One region of the Cupriavidus sp. Met-2 genome, then DNA from elsewhere that is predicted to be linked to it. Evidence: predicted binding sites of a transcription regulator. Region 1 holds the regulator's gene; each other region holds the start of a gene.
What was found. The regulator sigma-54, encoded in region 1, starts transcription at its own class of promoters, with help from an activator protein. The targets are predictions, from matches to a motif close to TGGCANGNAANCTGCTTT.

Region 1 (4,449 bases):
AGGCTGCGCTGGCCTGCCGTCGTGTCAGGGGTGCCACTGGGTCAGTAACTCGTGGACCGCTTCGGGCGTGGGTAACGTGGCCAGTCCTTCACGCATTTCCCGGTCCGACAACAACTGGGCGATTTCCGAAAGAATCTCCAGATGCTGCTGGGTGGCCTGCTCGGGCACAAGCAGGAAGATCAGCAGCGACACCGGTTTGCCGTCGGGCGATTCGAACGGAATTGGCTCGGCCAGGCGCATGAAGGCAGCCAGAGGCTGCTTGAGTCCCTTGATGCGGCCATGCGGAATGGCGACGCCGGCGCCAAGACCGGTGGACCCGAGCGATTCGCGCGCGAACAGGTTGTCGGTCACGGTGGCCCGGGCTACGCCATGGTTGTTCTCGAACAGGAGCCCGGCTTGCTCGAAGACCCGCTTCTTGCTGGTGACGGTGACGTCGAGATTAATGTTGCCGGGTGGCAGCAATTTGGCCAAACGATTCATGGGCGATGCACGAGGAGTCAGAAAGGCGAGCCGACGCACATGAGTCGTCCCGCTGCGTTGGGCAATTCAGGCTATTGAGCGCAAAAGGACGCCCGCATTGGAGCGTCCGGCCATTATAGAGCAGGGCCACTGCGCACTTGTGCGCTGCGGCGCCGGCGCCGCGAGTGGTGCCGCGAGCTTGCCGGTCGGATTGCCCACCCAGAAAACTGCCACCCGCCATCGCGTGATCTTTTGCCACGCGGAATGCCGGGCCGGTTGTCCGGGGCCGTCCTGTCTGTAGTTGTTGTATGGCGCAGCATACACCGAGCGGCGTCAGTTGCGAACACCCCCGGCTGACCAAATGTTGCAGGGCTGGTACTCGGGTAACGGGTGCGCCAGCGGCGCGTCCGCCTCGCGCCCATCAAAAAAGCCGCGCAGATGCGCGGCTTTGCTCTTCCTATCTATCCTCTAAGGGGCGACCTGGTGTCGCCGCCAACTTATTGTTGTTGTAGTTGTTCGGCGGCCATCTGGTACTTGACCGCTTCCCGGTCATGCCCTTGCACGCGGTCCTTGTAGCGGATCACCTGGCGGTCGAGCTTGTCGACCAGGCAGTCGATTGCAGCATAAAGGTCTTCATGATGCGCTTCGACGAAGATGTCCTTGCCCTTGAGGTGCAGGTTGATTTCCGCGTACTGACGCTTGTCCTTTTCCTTATGGTTGTCTACGGATAGCAGCACGCTTACGCCAATGACCTGATCGAAATGTCTGACAATTCGCTCCAGTTTCGTTTCCACATACTCACGCAGCGGCGGCGTGATGTCGAGGTGGTGTCCACTGATCTTGAAGTTCATAGCGCTTCTCCTTCTGAAAGAGCCGCACCAGGCAGGCGGTTGCGGCTCGGCTACAAAGTCTTGCGGAGATTGACTGCGGGGATCTTCAGCGCTTCGCGGTACTTGGCCACCGTGCGGCGTGCGACCACAAAGCCCTGTTCGCCCAGCAACTCGGCGATGCGGCTGTCGGAAAGGGGATTCCTGGGTTCTTCGGCTCCTATCAGTTGCTTGATCAGCGCGCGGATCGCCGTGGATGAGGCCGCGCCGCCAGTCTCCGTGGAGACGTGGCTACCAAAGAAGTACTTCAACTCGAAAGTACCCATCGGCGTGGCCATGTATTTATTCGTAGTCACCCGGGAAATGGTCGACTCGTGTAGACCCAGTGTATCGGCAATCTCCCGCAAAACCAAGGGGCGCATCGCGATTTCCCCGTGCGAGAAAAAGTTCCTTTGACGCTCCACAATTGCCTGCGCAACACGCAGGATCGTGTCGAAACGCTGCTGAATGTTCTTGATGAGCCACCGCGCCTCCTGGAGCTTCTGCTGCAGCCCGGCCGCGCCCGCTTCCCCTTTTGCACCGCGCAAAATCTGCGCGTACATGTCGTTGATGCGCAGACGCGGCATCACGTCGGGATTGAGCTGTGCGATCCAGCTACTGCCACTCTTGCGCACGAACACATCCGGTACCACGAAGTCCGCTTCCGGACGGCTGTAGGCATGTCCGGGATACGGTGCGAGCGAGCGGATCAGATCGTGCGCGGCCTTAAGTGCAATTTCGTCAACCTGCAGGGCTTTCTTGAGCCGCGTGTAGTCACGCACGGCCAATAACTCCAGGTGGTGGTTGACGATCGATAATGCAAGGTCCCGCTGCGGATGTTGCAGACGGCGCAGTTGCAGGGTGAGGCATTCCGCCGCGTTGCGCGCACCCACGCCAGGCGGGTCGAAGCTCTGCAGCAGGGTCAGTATCGCCTGCACTTCATCGACTTCGAATTCGAGTTCCTTGGGCAGTTCCGAACAGATCTCGTCGAGCGTTGCGCCCAGGTAGCCGTCGTCGTCAAGCGACTCGATCAGGAAGATGGCCAGGCCCTTGTCACGCGTGGAGATCTTCAGCGGCGTGAGCTGTTCCATCAGGTATTCGCGCAGCGTGGGTTCCGCTTCGCGAAGCTGCATCGGCGTCTTCTCGTCATCATCGCCCTGAGGCCGGCGAGCGAAATCGTCCAGGCTCCAGTCGCTGCCGTAATCGTCACCCGCGCTGTCGCCGTAGCTGTCGTCTTCGCCATTGGCGCCGTTCGCGCGATCGTCGCCGTTACCTTGCGGTTCGGAAGATGCTGGCGCCGGGGCGCTTTGCACGTTGACCGACCCGTCCGCGGCCACGCGCAGCGGGCTTTCGATCCAGTCGTTCTCGCGTTCGAGCAGTGGATTCTCGGTCAGCGCCTGCTCGACTTCCTGTTGCAGCTCCAGTGTGGATAACTGCAGCAGCCGGATGGACTGCTGCAGTTGAGGAGTCAGAGCCAGATGCTGGGAAAGTCGAAGCTGAAGCGATGGTTTCATGCGACCTATTCTATGCGCATCTTCCCGTTGTTGGAACGGAAATTGCTATCGCCTATCGCTGACACTTCGTGATCGCCAACGGCTAGTTGACGAATGCTGCAAAGCGGCGTCGCGGCCGCTTGATCACATGCGGAAGTTCTCGCCCAGATAGACGCGTCGCACAGACTCGTTGGCGATGATTTCCTCGGGCTGTCCCTCGGCCAGCACGGTGCCTTCGCTGATGATGTATGCGTGGTCGCAGATGCCCAGCGTTTCGCGCACGTTGTGGTCGGTAATCAGCACGCCGATGTTGCGTGCCTTCAGGAAGCTGACGATGCGCTGGATCTCGCCCACGGCGATCGGGTCCACGCCCGCGAATGGTTCGTCGAGCAGGATGAAGCGCGGCGCCGACGCCAGCGCGCGCGCGATTTCCACGCGGCGGCGCTCGCCGCCCGACAGCGACAGCGCCGGGTTGTTGCGCAGGTGGGCGATCTGCAGGTCATCGAGCAGCGAGTCGAGCCGGCGATCGATTTCCTGCTTGGGCAGCGGCTTGCCGTTGACCACCTGCAGTTCCAGCACCGCGCGGATGTTCTCCTCCACGTTGAGCTTGCGGAAGACAGAGGCTTCCTGCGGGAGGTAGGACAGTCCCATGCGCGCGCGCTCGTGGATGGCCAGGCCGCTGATGTGCTGGCCATCGAGCACGATATCGCCTTCGTCCAGCGCGACCAGTCCGACGATCATGTAGAACGACGTGGTCTTGCCCGCGCCGTTCGGGCCGAGCAGGCCGACGACCTCGCCGCTCTTGACGTCGAGCGAGACGTCCTTGACCACGGTGCGCGAGCCATAGCGCTTCTTCAGATGGCGCACGACCAGCGTGCTGCTATCCGTGGATGGGGCGGAAGAAGCCTGATCGGCGAGCGTGGCGGTATCGTTCATCGGGTACGGATAGAGCTTGAAACGGTCAGGGCTTGGCCGGCTGTGAGGACGGCTTCAGGTCGAGCGGCGCGCCGGCGGGCGCGCTGGCCTGGTTCGCGCGCGGCGACAGCACAGCGCGCACGCGGCCAGAAGGGTTCCCGGCTGACGCGTTGTTGTCGCCGCCGGTTGCGGTATAGAACTCATTGCGGCTGTCGTACGTGATTACCGCGCCGCGGATTTCATCCAGGATCTTCGCGCCGACACCGGAAACACGCGCCGCGCGTGCATTGCCGATCAGCTTGTTGATCTCCGACTTGCCGTCGTATTCGATGCGGTCACCCCAGCCGTCGATGTACTCGTCCACGCCGTCGCGTTTCTGGCGGATATAGGCCTGGCGGCCCGGCTTGGAGGTGGCGATGGCGTACTGGTAACCCTCGGGGTCGGTGCGGAGTTCGGCGGCGTCAGACTTCAGCACCATCGTGCCCTTGGTCAGCACCACGTTGCCGGTCAGAGTGTAGATCTGCTTGACGTCATCGTAGCTGGCATTGTCGGCTTCCAGCACCAGCGGCTTGGTCTGGTCCGCGCGCTCGGCGAAAGCAGGCTGGGCCAGGAACAGGCCGATGGCGGCGATGGCCGCCATCAGGGCGGGCGCGGTGCGGCGACAGGACGATGTCGTCAGGGAAGCAGTCATTTTTGGCTTTGCTGAAAGGGGAAGG
Region 2 (4,449 bases), on a different contig from region 1:
GTGAACACGGGTGACGGTGCGGCGGGCGAGCGCACCGTCGAGAACGACCAGTGGATTTGACCCGCCCTCCGGCATTTGTCGGGGCGGTACGATGTTGTAACCCCGCGGCGACTACAACCACCGCCAGATGCCCGCCGCAATCGCGGCGAGCGGCAGGTGGGCCCAGGTCGCCGCGAGCCAGACGATAAGCCCACCAAGGAGCGCGTGCGAGCCAAATCCGGCCAGCCGAGCCCGGCCGGTGACGATCGCCGCAAATGGAAGGTAGCTCGTCTTGGCCTCCCAGTCCGGCCAGCGGTCTGGCAGCAGCCGTTCCTTTTTCTGGTCCTGCAATGCGGCGCCTACAAGGGCGAGCACGATCATTGCCAGCGCGACCACGATGTTCCTCGTCACCGGATACACAGCGATATGGCACACGCCCCAAAGCGCGAAGGCCCACATCATCGGATGACGCGTCACCGCAAACACGCCGCGCGCAGCCTCCGGGAAGGCGCCCGGGCGGCCAACCGTGGGCAACGCCGGATTTCGGATCAGGGATCCCATCAGCAGGATCGAGGCGATCAGCATGACCACCGTCACCACCGCCCAGATCCCGTCGCCAGGCACCCACAGCGGTGACGAAACCGGCGCTCGCTTGTAGGTCATCACCATCCACCCAAGCGTCAGGAAGGCGACCAGCGAATAGATGCCGAGAAACCCCTTTTCGCCGACCGCGCGAACCAGCGCTCCCCGCAACGGATGAGACAGCAGGAAATGACTGCCCACGAAGGCGACTGACGCCACCACCACCGCACCAATACTTCCCATTGCCCGCCTCCCACGATCTGGATGATTGGTTGACCGTATTGCAGTATGGTTGATGTCCACCGCGAGAGCATCAATGAGGAAAACTGCATGACCATCTCCGTCCGGACCGAGCGTCCCGAGGATGTTGAAACCATCGCCCAACTCACGGAAGCGGCGTTCAGGGGCGAGACCCACTCGAGCCACACCGAAGCCTTCATCATCAACGGCTTGCGTCGTGCCGGATGCCTGACGCTCTCGCTGGTGGCGGAGGATGAAAGCGGGATCGTCGGCCACGTTGCAGCCTCGCCCGTCACCATTTCCTCCGGCAATTCGGGCTGGTATGGCATTGGGCCAGTCTCGGTATTGCCAGATCGGCAGCGCAGGGGCATTGGCTCGGTGCTGATGCTGGCGGCGCTTGATGAGTTGCGACGCCTTGGCGCACGCGGTTGCGTCGTGCTAGGTGAGCCTGCCTATTACGGCAGATTCGGCTTCCAGGCCGATTCCCGGCTGGTGTTGCCCGGCGTACCGCAGGAGTATTTCCAGACCCTTGCCTTCGGGCCCGACGTGCCGGTAGGCACCGTGCGCTATCACGATGCATTCGACGCCACGGAGTAGCCGTCGCCCGCGCCAATCTGGTGAATCGGGGCGCGCGCCGGCTGGCCCGAATCCTGCGTCACCTACGATCGAAGAGTAGAAGCGTTCAACCGCCCCGCCCTTTCCAGGCACCGGGGCGGCAGGAAATTGCTCTTGAGTTCCGTGTCCATCCCGGAAGTCGAGAGCCGCATTGCCGCGATATGCGTGTGTCTTGCTCCCGGGACGGACCGATCGGCCCACATTCCCGAACCCGGACACCCATGACCAACGCCACCCTTCCCCTCCACGAGCTTGCCCGCGAATCACGCATGGGCGCCCATGGCTCCGAAACCGACACGCGCGAGATCCGCTGCATCGACCTGTCGGACTTCGACACCCGCAAGCCAGAGATTACCGATCAGCTCTGGCGTGCCGCCACCGACATCGGCTTCTTCCAACTGCGGCACCACGGTATCGACCTGCCCGCCATACGGCAGGCATTTGCCATGGCCGAACAATTCTTCGCATTGCCGGAGACGGTAAAAGCCCGGTATCCATTGCAGAAAGCCAACAACGCGGGCTGGGAATCGCGCGCGCAGGTAAGGCCATCCACCGGCACGCCGGACCAGAAGGAGTCCTATCAGATCACGCGCCCACACATGGCGCCACTCTGGCCTTCGGAGACCGAATTGCCCGGGTTCCGGCAGACGATGCTCGAATTCGAGGCGCAATGCTGGAACGTGGGAATGAAGGTGCTGTCCTGCTTCGCCGACAGACTCGGCTTCGACACCGACTTCTTCTCGCGCGCGCATGACCCGGCCGCGCCGGATTACCAGAGCACGCTACGGCTGCTGCATTACTACGCGATTCCACCCGAGGCGCAGGACAAGCTCGACCTGTGGCGCGCCGGCGCCCATACCGATTTCGACTGCCTGACGCTACTGTTCCAGCGCGAAGGCCAGGGTGGTCTGCAGGTGTGTCCCGGCAAGGAGATGGATGCCCAGGCCTGGACCCCGATCGCGCCGATCGAGGACGTGGTCACCTGCAACATCGGGGACATGCTGATGCGTTGGAGCGACGACCATCTGCCGTCGAACTTCCATCGCGTCCGGAATCCCGCGCCGGGAGAGTACATGGGCCCGCGCTACAGCCTTGCGTTCTTCTGCCAGGCCAACCGCGATGCGGTGATCGAAGGGCCGTCGAAGCGATATCCGGCGATTACGGCAGGTGATTTCCTGCGGCAAAGAGTCGCGGCGAACTTCAAGGCCTACTGAGGCACTGATCCCGCTCGATCCCGCCCGCCCAACAAAAAACCCCGGGCCTTTCGGGCACGGGGTTTCAAGTCGCCCGGCGCCGAGCGATCGGCACCGGACTGACGACTACCAAAGATGCGGGCGATCAGGCCGCAGCGTCCTTCAGCTTCTTCAGCGGACGCACCTTGACCTTGACGCTGGCCGGCTTGGCCGGGAACCAACGCTCTTCGCCAGTGAACGGATCCTTGCCGAAGCGCTTCTTCTTGGCCGGCACTTGCTGTGCGGTCACCTTCAGCAGGCCCGGCAGCGTGAATTCGCCAGCACCCTTCTTGTTCAGTGCGCTGACGATGGTGTTTTCGAGGTGTGCCAGCACCGTCTTCACGGCCTTGGCTTCCAGTTGGGTCTGGGCTACCAGGTGAGCGACCAGGCTCGACTTGTTGAAGGTGTCCTTCAGCGGCTTCGGAGTCGGTGCGGCAGCGGCGGGAGCAGCCTTCTTGGCCGGAGCGGCCTTCTTGGCAGCAGCCTTCACAGGTGCCTTCACGGGTGCCTTGGGTGCCGCGGCCTTCTTGGCAGCGGGCTTGGTTGCGGTCTTCGCGGTCGGTTTCGCTTTGGTCGCCATGTCTATATACGAGAGTTGAAGATAGTGTACCGGCCGATCGCAACGTTTGGCATGTTGCTGAACGTCAGTGCCGGTACGCACTGAATCATAGCGGAAACGGCCAGAAGTAAAGGGGTTTTCGTACATGCCGCAGGGCAAACCAAGTGAAAACCCCGTGTTTTGTAGCTGGTTTGCATCAGCAAACACGCTGCGGAGCGTTACGTCCCCCCACTTTCGCATTCCGCGAGCGTCGCGCGACGGCGCGTTTTCGGGTCATTCAATGCGCGTGCGCCAGCATCGCATCGCGCGTTTCACGCGCCAGGCCAAGTGCGAAAGCCGTCTCCGCGACGAGGAAAAGCGGCCCCACCAGCAGACCAACCAGATCGTCGACGAACGCCGGCTTGCGACCCTCGAAGTAATGCCCGACGAACTGGATGACCCAGCCCACGACGAACAGACCGATGCCAGATGCCAGCCACGCGGCCGTCGGCAACGCCGCAAGCCACGCGCCGGCCCACACGAAAAACGCCAGAATCACGGCCATTACCACGCCGAAAGCGAACGACAGGCGCAGGTAAAACAGGCACGAAAGCGCGTAGACGATCATCGCCGGCGTCAGGTATCGAGCGCCGTCACCAAGCGGCAGCGCGGGCCGGCCAAGCAGCGCCGTCACGGCCAGGACGATCATCGGGATGCCGATGAAATGCGTCACGACGTTGCGGGTATCACGGTGATAGGCAGCGTAGTTCGACAGGTGATCGATCAGGGTTTTCACGGGCGTCTCCGTAGTTTTTTATGCTTTGGCGCAAGGTTCGCATCGCGGCCGTTGCGGCCTTATAGTAGTCACGTCCCGTGCGATTCGGTAGCGTTCCCCCTTCCGTTCGAGCGCCCCCACTAATTCCCGCCAGCCCCCCACCATGCTTGCCGCCGACGAAATCCCCGCTCTCCACCCCGACCAGTTGGTCGCCTGGCTGCGACGCATCGGCATCGCAGAGGTTCCCGACGCCCCCACGCTACCGGTGCTGAACACGCTGATCGCGGCCCAACTCGCGCACATCCCGTTCGAGAATCTCGACGCGCTGCTCGGCCGCCGGGTGTCGATCGATCTGCCCTCGGTATTCGAAAAACTCGTGGCGCAGGGCCGCGGCGGCTACTGCTTCGAGCAGAACACCCTGCTCTGCGCCGGCCTCAAGGCACTCGGTTACGCAGTGACGCCGCTTGCAGCGCGCGTGCGCTGGCATG
Region 3 (4,449 bases), 470 kb from region 1:
GGCGACAAGCTGCGGCATCTGCGCGATCTGGACGACGCCTGGCATCGCGAGCAGCGCGGCAAGTCCGGCAAGGACTGAGCAGGGGGCGAGGGGAGAGCGGGGCGGCGAGCAGGGACCCGGATAACTCCCAAAGTGTGGAGCAGACGGCAAAATCCAGCCGGATTTGCTCCCGGCGGGTAGTGCCAGTGCAGTAAAATGTTCCGTTCGCCGGCATGTTGCCGGCACTGCACATGACCAAGCAACATGCTCGACATCCAGCTGCTCCGCAAAGACATCGACGCCGTGGCCCAGCGCCTCGCCACGCGCGGTTTTCAACTCGATGTGGCCCTGTTCCAGGCCCTTGAGGCCGAACGCAAGCAACTGCAGACCCAGACCGAGGATCTGCAGGCGCGCCGCAACAGCCTCTCCAAGCAGATCGGGATGCTCAAGGGCAAGGGCGAAGACGCCTCGGGCCCGATGGCCGAAGTGGCCGGTATCGGCGACACGCTGAAGGCATCCGCCCAGCGCCTGGCCGAAATCCAGGACCAGATCAGCGACGCGATGCTCTCGATCCCGAACCTGCCGCACGAAAGCGTGCCGACGGGCAAGGACGAAACCGAGAACGTCGAAGTGCGCCGCGTGGGCACGCCGCGCACGTTCGATTTCGAGATCAAGGATCACGTGGATGTCGGCGCCCGTCTCGGCCTGGATTTCGAGACGGCCACGAAGGTCACTGGCTCGCGCTTCGCCTTCCTGCGGGGTGGCGTGGCACGCATGCATCGCGCGCTGGTCCAGCTCATGGTGGACACGCACACGCTTGAACATGGCTACACCGAGATGTACGTGCCGTACATCGTCAATGCCGCGTCGATGCGCGGTACCGGCCAGCTGCCGAAGTTCGAGGACGACCTGTTCAAGGTGCCGCGCAAGGTCGGCGGTGAGGATGGCCAGGACGCTATCGAGAACTTCTACCTGATCCCGACCGCCGAAGTGCCGCTGACCAACATGGTCCGCGACGCGATCGTTGCCGCGGAAAAACTGCCGCTGCGCTTCGTGGCCCACACGCCATGCTTCCGTTCGGAAGCCGGCTCGTACGGCAAGGACACGCGCGGCATGATCCGCCAGCATCAGTTCGACAAGGTCGAGATGGTGCAGGTGGTGCCGTCCGAGCAGTCGATGGACGCGCTCGAGCAGATGACTGGTCACGCCGAAACGATCCTGAAGAAGCTCGAGTTGCCGTTCCGTACCGTCGTGCTGTGCACGGGCGACATGGGCTTCGGCAGCACCAAGACCTACGACATCGAAGTGTGGATTCCAGCGCAGAACACGTACCGCGAAATCAGCTCGTGCTCGAGCATGGGCGACTTCCAGGCGCGCCGCATGCAGGCACGTATGCGCGCCGGACAGGGCAAGCCGGAACTGGTGCACACGCTGAACGGCTCCGGCCTGGCCGTGGGCCGCACGCTGGTGGCGATCCTGGAGAACTACCAGAACGCAGACGGTTCGGTGACGGTGCCGAAGGCGCTGCAACCGTACATGGGCGGCATCACGCGTCTGGAACCGGAAGCGTAAAAATAGTTACAGAAGGGGCTTGCGCTCCGGATATGGATATCCCTATAATCTTGGTTTCGCCGCTAACGCAGCGACGACCAAGTTACCGGAGAGGTGGCAGAGTGGTCGAATGTACCTGACTCGAAATCAGGCGTACCGGCGACGGTACCGTGGGTTCGAATCCCACCCTCTCCGCCAAACAAAAAGCTGCTGACGGATTCGACCACCAGCAGACAAAAACAGCGTAGTAAAACTAAGAACCGACGTTTGCGAAAGCAACGTCGGTTTTGTTTTTTGCGCCCCACATAACAGACTCATAGAAGCCCGACAAAGATTGCCCACTCAACTCGTATGAGGCGGTGTCTTAGTCGGATGCACATGAGTAGGCGCTCAAGAGCAAGAAACGCACATACGAACCAGCGCACTGCGCGAAGTAGGTGTCCGCTCAAATTACTCTGAGAAGCGGCCGGACGGTAGGCCTCGAAGGGATGCTCGCGAGGACTCGATCAGGCGGTAGCGTTGTCGCCAGCAAGCTCAATCGCATCGCGCGATTTCTCAAATGCCGGGGTAAGCGTTTACAACCCAAGAGTGCGCAGCTAGCTGAGGGTCAAGCTAAGAGCAAGTAGCTAAGATCTGGCCCAAGTTCGTCAAAGTGACAGATTTTGTCACTTGCGCTTCATTAAAAGTGACAGTGTTTGTCAAAAATTACTCAAGTGCTGTGTGCGACGGTGCCAGATTTTGTCAGCAATCGGGTGTTGAGCGGCGCTTCCAATGCTGGCGCAAAGCTTGCTTTGTTGGCTTTGTGGCACTTTTGCTGCCGATGAAAAATCTCTTCAAGGGGTCAAATCACATGCAACGGGTACAAATGAAAATGCTGGGCCGTCGTGCCCAGAAGGGCTTCACGCTGATCGAACTGATGATTGTCGTCGCGATCATCGGTATTCTGGCCGCCATCGCAATCCCGCAGTACCAGGATTACACGCAGCGTACGAAGGCGAACGGCGCGGTCGCGGGCCTGGAAAGCTTCAAGACCTCTATTGCGATGTGCTCCCAAGAGCTGGGAACTCTCACTGGCTGTGATGCTGGTTCGAACAACGTTCCGGCCATTCCCGCTGGCACTGCGGCCGATCCGCTGCCGAAGTACGTAACGGGTATCACTTCCATCAAGTCGGGCATTATTATTGCGACCCTGGAAGCGACCGATTCGACAGGCGCGGCAGATACGCTGACGCCGACCGTCAACGCGACCAATGTCACCTGGGTTGCTACTGGCACGGCTTGCGATAACGGCAAGCGAGGCCTCAAGTGCTGATCTAGTATTTGGCAAATCGGGGCGCGAACGCGACATGCAATCAACACCTGACCGTGAACTCGTGAAAACCAGCAAGGGCTTCACACTGATCGAACTTATGATCGTGGTGGCAATTATTGGGATTTTGACGGCGATCGCGCTCCCCCAGTATCAGGACTACACGCAAAGAACAAAAGCCAACGGTGCAGTGATCGCACTCGCTGGCTTTAAGACTGCAATCTCGATGTGCTCACAAAGCAACGGTACGCTTGTCGGTTGCAACGCTGGCGCGAACGGAATTCCAGCGATCCCTGCTGGCACTGCAGTTGATCCGCTGCCAGAGTATGTTCAATCCATTGCGTCAATTTCTAACGGTGCTATCAGCGCAACGCTGGATGCAACCGATTCCACGGGTACGGCAGAAACTCTGGTTCTAACCCCGATTTCCGGAACGAGCGGTATCAACATTACTTGGGTCGCAAGTGGCACTGCATGTGACGGTGGTGTTCGCGGTTTGAAGTGCTAGTCGAGGTGCAGTTTCCACCCGCGTACGACCGGGGTTGTAGAGTTGGAGGCGCTTTCTCGGGCGCCTCTTTCATTTGGGGGGCTATGCTGCGCTGTCTTTCCCAAGCGCAGTTGAATATGTTGCATCACTGGATGGGGAGTTGGTCGATCGGCTCTTTGAGCGGATGATGCCTGCCGCACTGCTGCCTACGGTGCGCGAGGCGGAGGATCCGATAGCAAGTGTTAGGCGAATGCGTAGTCATGTAAAACAGGCAATGCCGTTGCAGTCCAACCGTTGACGATCCGAAGGGGTGGACGTAAGTGACGAAAATTGTCACTCTCGGCTCATTGATATGACAGAAATTGTCACCTCTAACTCAGATACGGTATGCCGCAGTGCCAAAATTTGGCGAAAATATAACATATAGATCACATTTGCCTCTGGCACGATGCATGCTATATCAAGCTTGCAGCACTTTTGCTGCCGATGAAAAATCTCTTCAAGGGGTCAAATCACATGCAACGGGTACAAATGAAAATGCTGGGCCGTCGTGCCCAGAAGGGCTTCACGCTGATCGAACTGATGATTGTCGTCGCGATCATCGGTATTCTGGCCGCCATCGCAATCCCGCAGTACCAGGATTACACGCAGCGTACGAAGGCGAACGGCGCGGTCGCGGGCCTGGAAAGCTTCAAGACCTCTATTGCGATGTGCTCCCAAGAGCTGGGAACTCTCACTGGCTGTGATGCTGGTTCGAACAACGTTCCGGCCATTCCCGCTGGCACTGCGGCCGATCCGCTGCCGAAGTACGTAACGGGTATCACTTCCATCAAGTCGGGCATTATTATTGCGACCCTGGAAGCGACCGATTCGACAGGCGCGGCAGATACGCTGACGCTGACGCCGACCGTCAACGCGACCAATGTCACCTGGGTTGCTACTGGCACGGCTTGCGATAACGGCAAGCGAGGCCTCAAGTGCTGATCTAGTATTTGGCAAATCGGGGCGCGAACGCGACATGCAATCAACACCTGACCGTGAACTCGTGAAAACCAGCAAGGGCTTCACACTGATCGAACTTATGATCGTGGTGGCAATTATTGGGATTTTGACGGCGATCGCG

Region 2: a site for sigma-54 is predicted at 1,441-1,458, ahead of WD006_RS27255 (isopenicillin N synthase family dioxygenase). Genes of this name have one in related genera too.
Region 3: a site for sigma-54 is predicted at 2,306-2,323, ahead of WD006_RS02780 (pilin). Genes of this name have one in related genera too.

What each region holds. Positions count from the first base shown of each region.
Region 1 is NZ_JBBHZL010000001.1:135,141-139,589, forward strand. It holds gene ptsN (PTS IIA-like nitrogen regulatory protein PtsN) at 25-480, opposite strand; gene hpf (ribosome hibernation-promoting factor, HPF/YfiA family) at 957-1,310, opposite strand; gene WD006_RS00685 (RNA polymerase factor sigma-54) at 1,361-2,839, opposite strand; gene lptB (LPS export ABC transporter ATP-binding protein) at 2,963-3,754, opposite strand; gene lptA (lipopolysaccharide transport periplasmic protein LptA) at 3,780-4,424, opposite strand.
Region 2 is NZ_JBBHZL010000017.1:51,192-55,640, reverse strand. It holds gene WD006_RS27270 (cupin domain-containing protein) at 1-60, shown strand, start outside; gene WD006_RS27265 (NnrU family protein) at 112-804, opposite strand; gene WD006_RS27260 (GNAT family N-acetyltransferase) at 892-1,398, shown strand; gene WD006_RS27255 (isopenicillin N synthase family dioxygenase) at 1,638-2,630, shown strand; gene WD006_RS27250 (HU family DNA-binding protein) at 2,755-3,228, opposite strand; gene WD006_RS27245 (DUF962 domain-containing protein) at 3,485-3,982, opposite strand; gene WD006_RS27240 (arylamine N-acetyltransferase family protein) at 4,125-4,449, shown strand, end outside.
Region 3 is NZ_JBBHZL010000001.1:600,573-605,021, forward strand. It holds gene WD006_RS02765 (replication-associated recombination protein A) at 1-78, shown strand, start outside; gene serS (serine--tRNA ligase) at 244-1,551, shown strand; tRNA gene WD006_RS02775 (tRNA-Ser) at 1,639-1,728, shown strand; gene WD006_RS02780 (pilin) at 2,402-2,842, shown strand; gene WD006_RS02785 (pilin) at 2,877-3,347, shown strand; gene WD006_RS02790 (prepilin-type N-terminal cleavage/methylation domain-containing protein) at 3,843-4,310, shown strand; gene WD006_RS02795 (pilin) at 4,345-4,449, shown strand, end outside.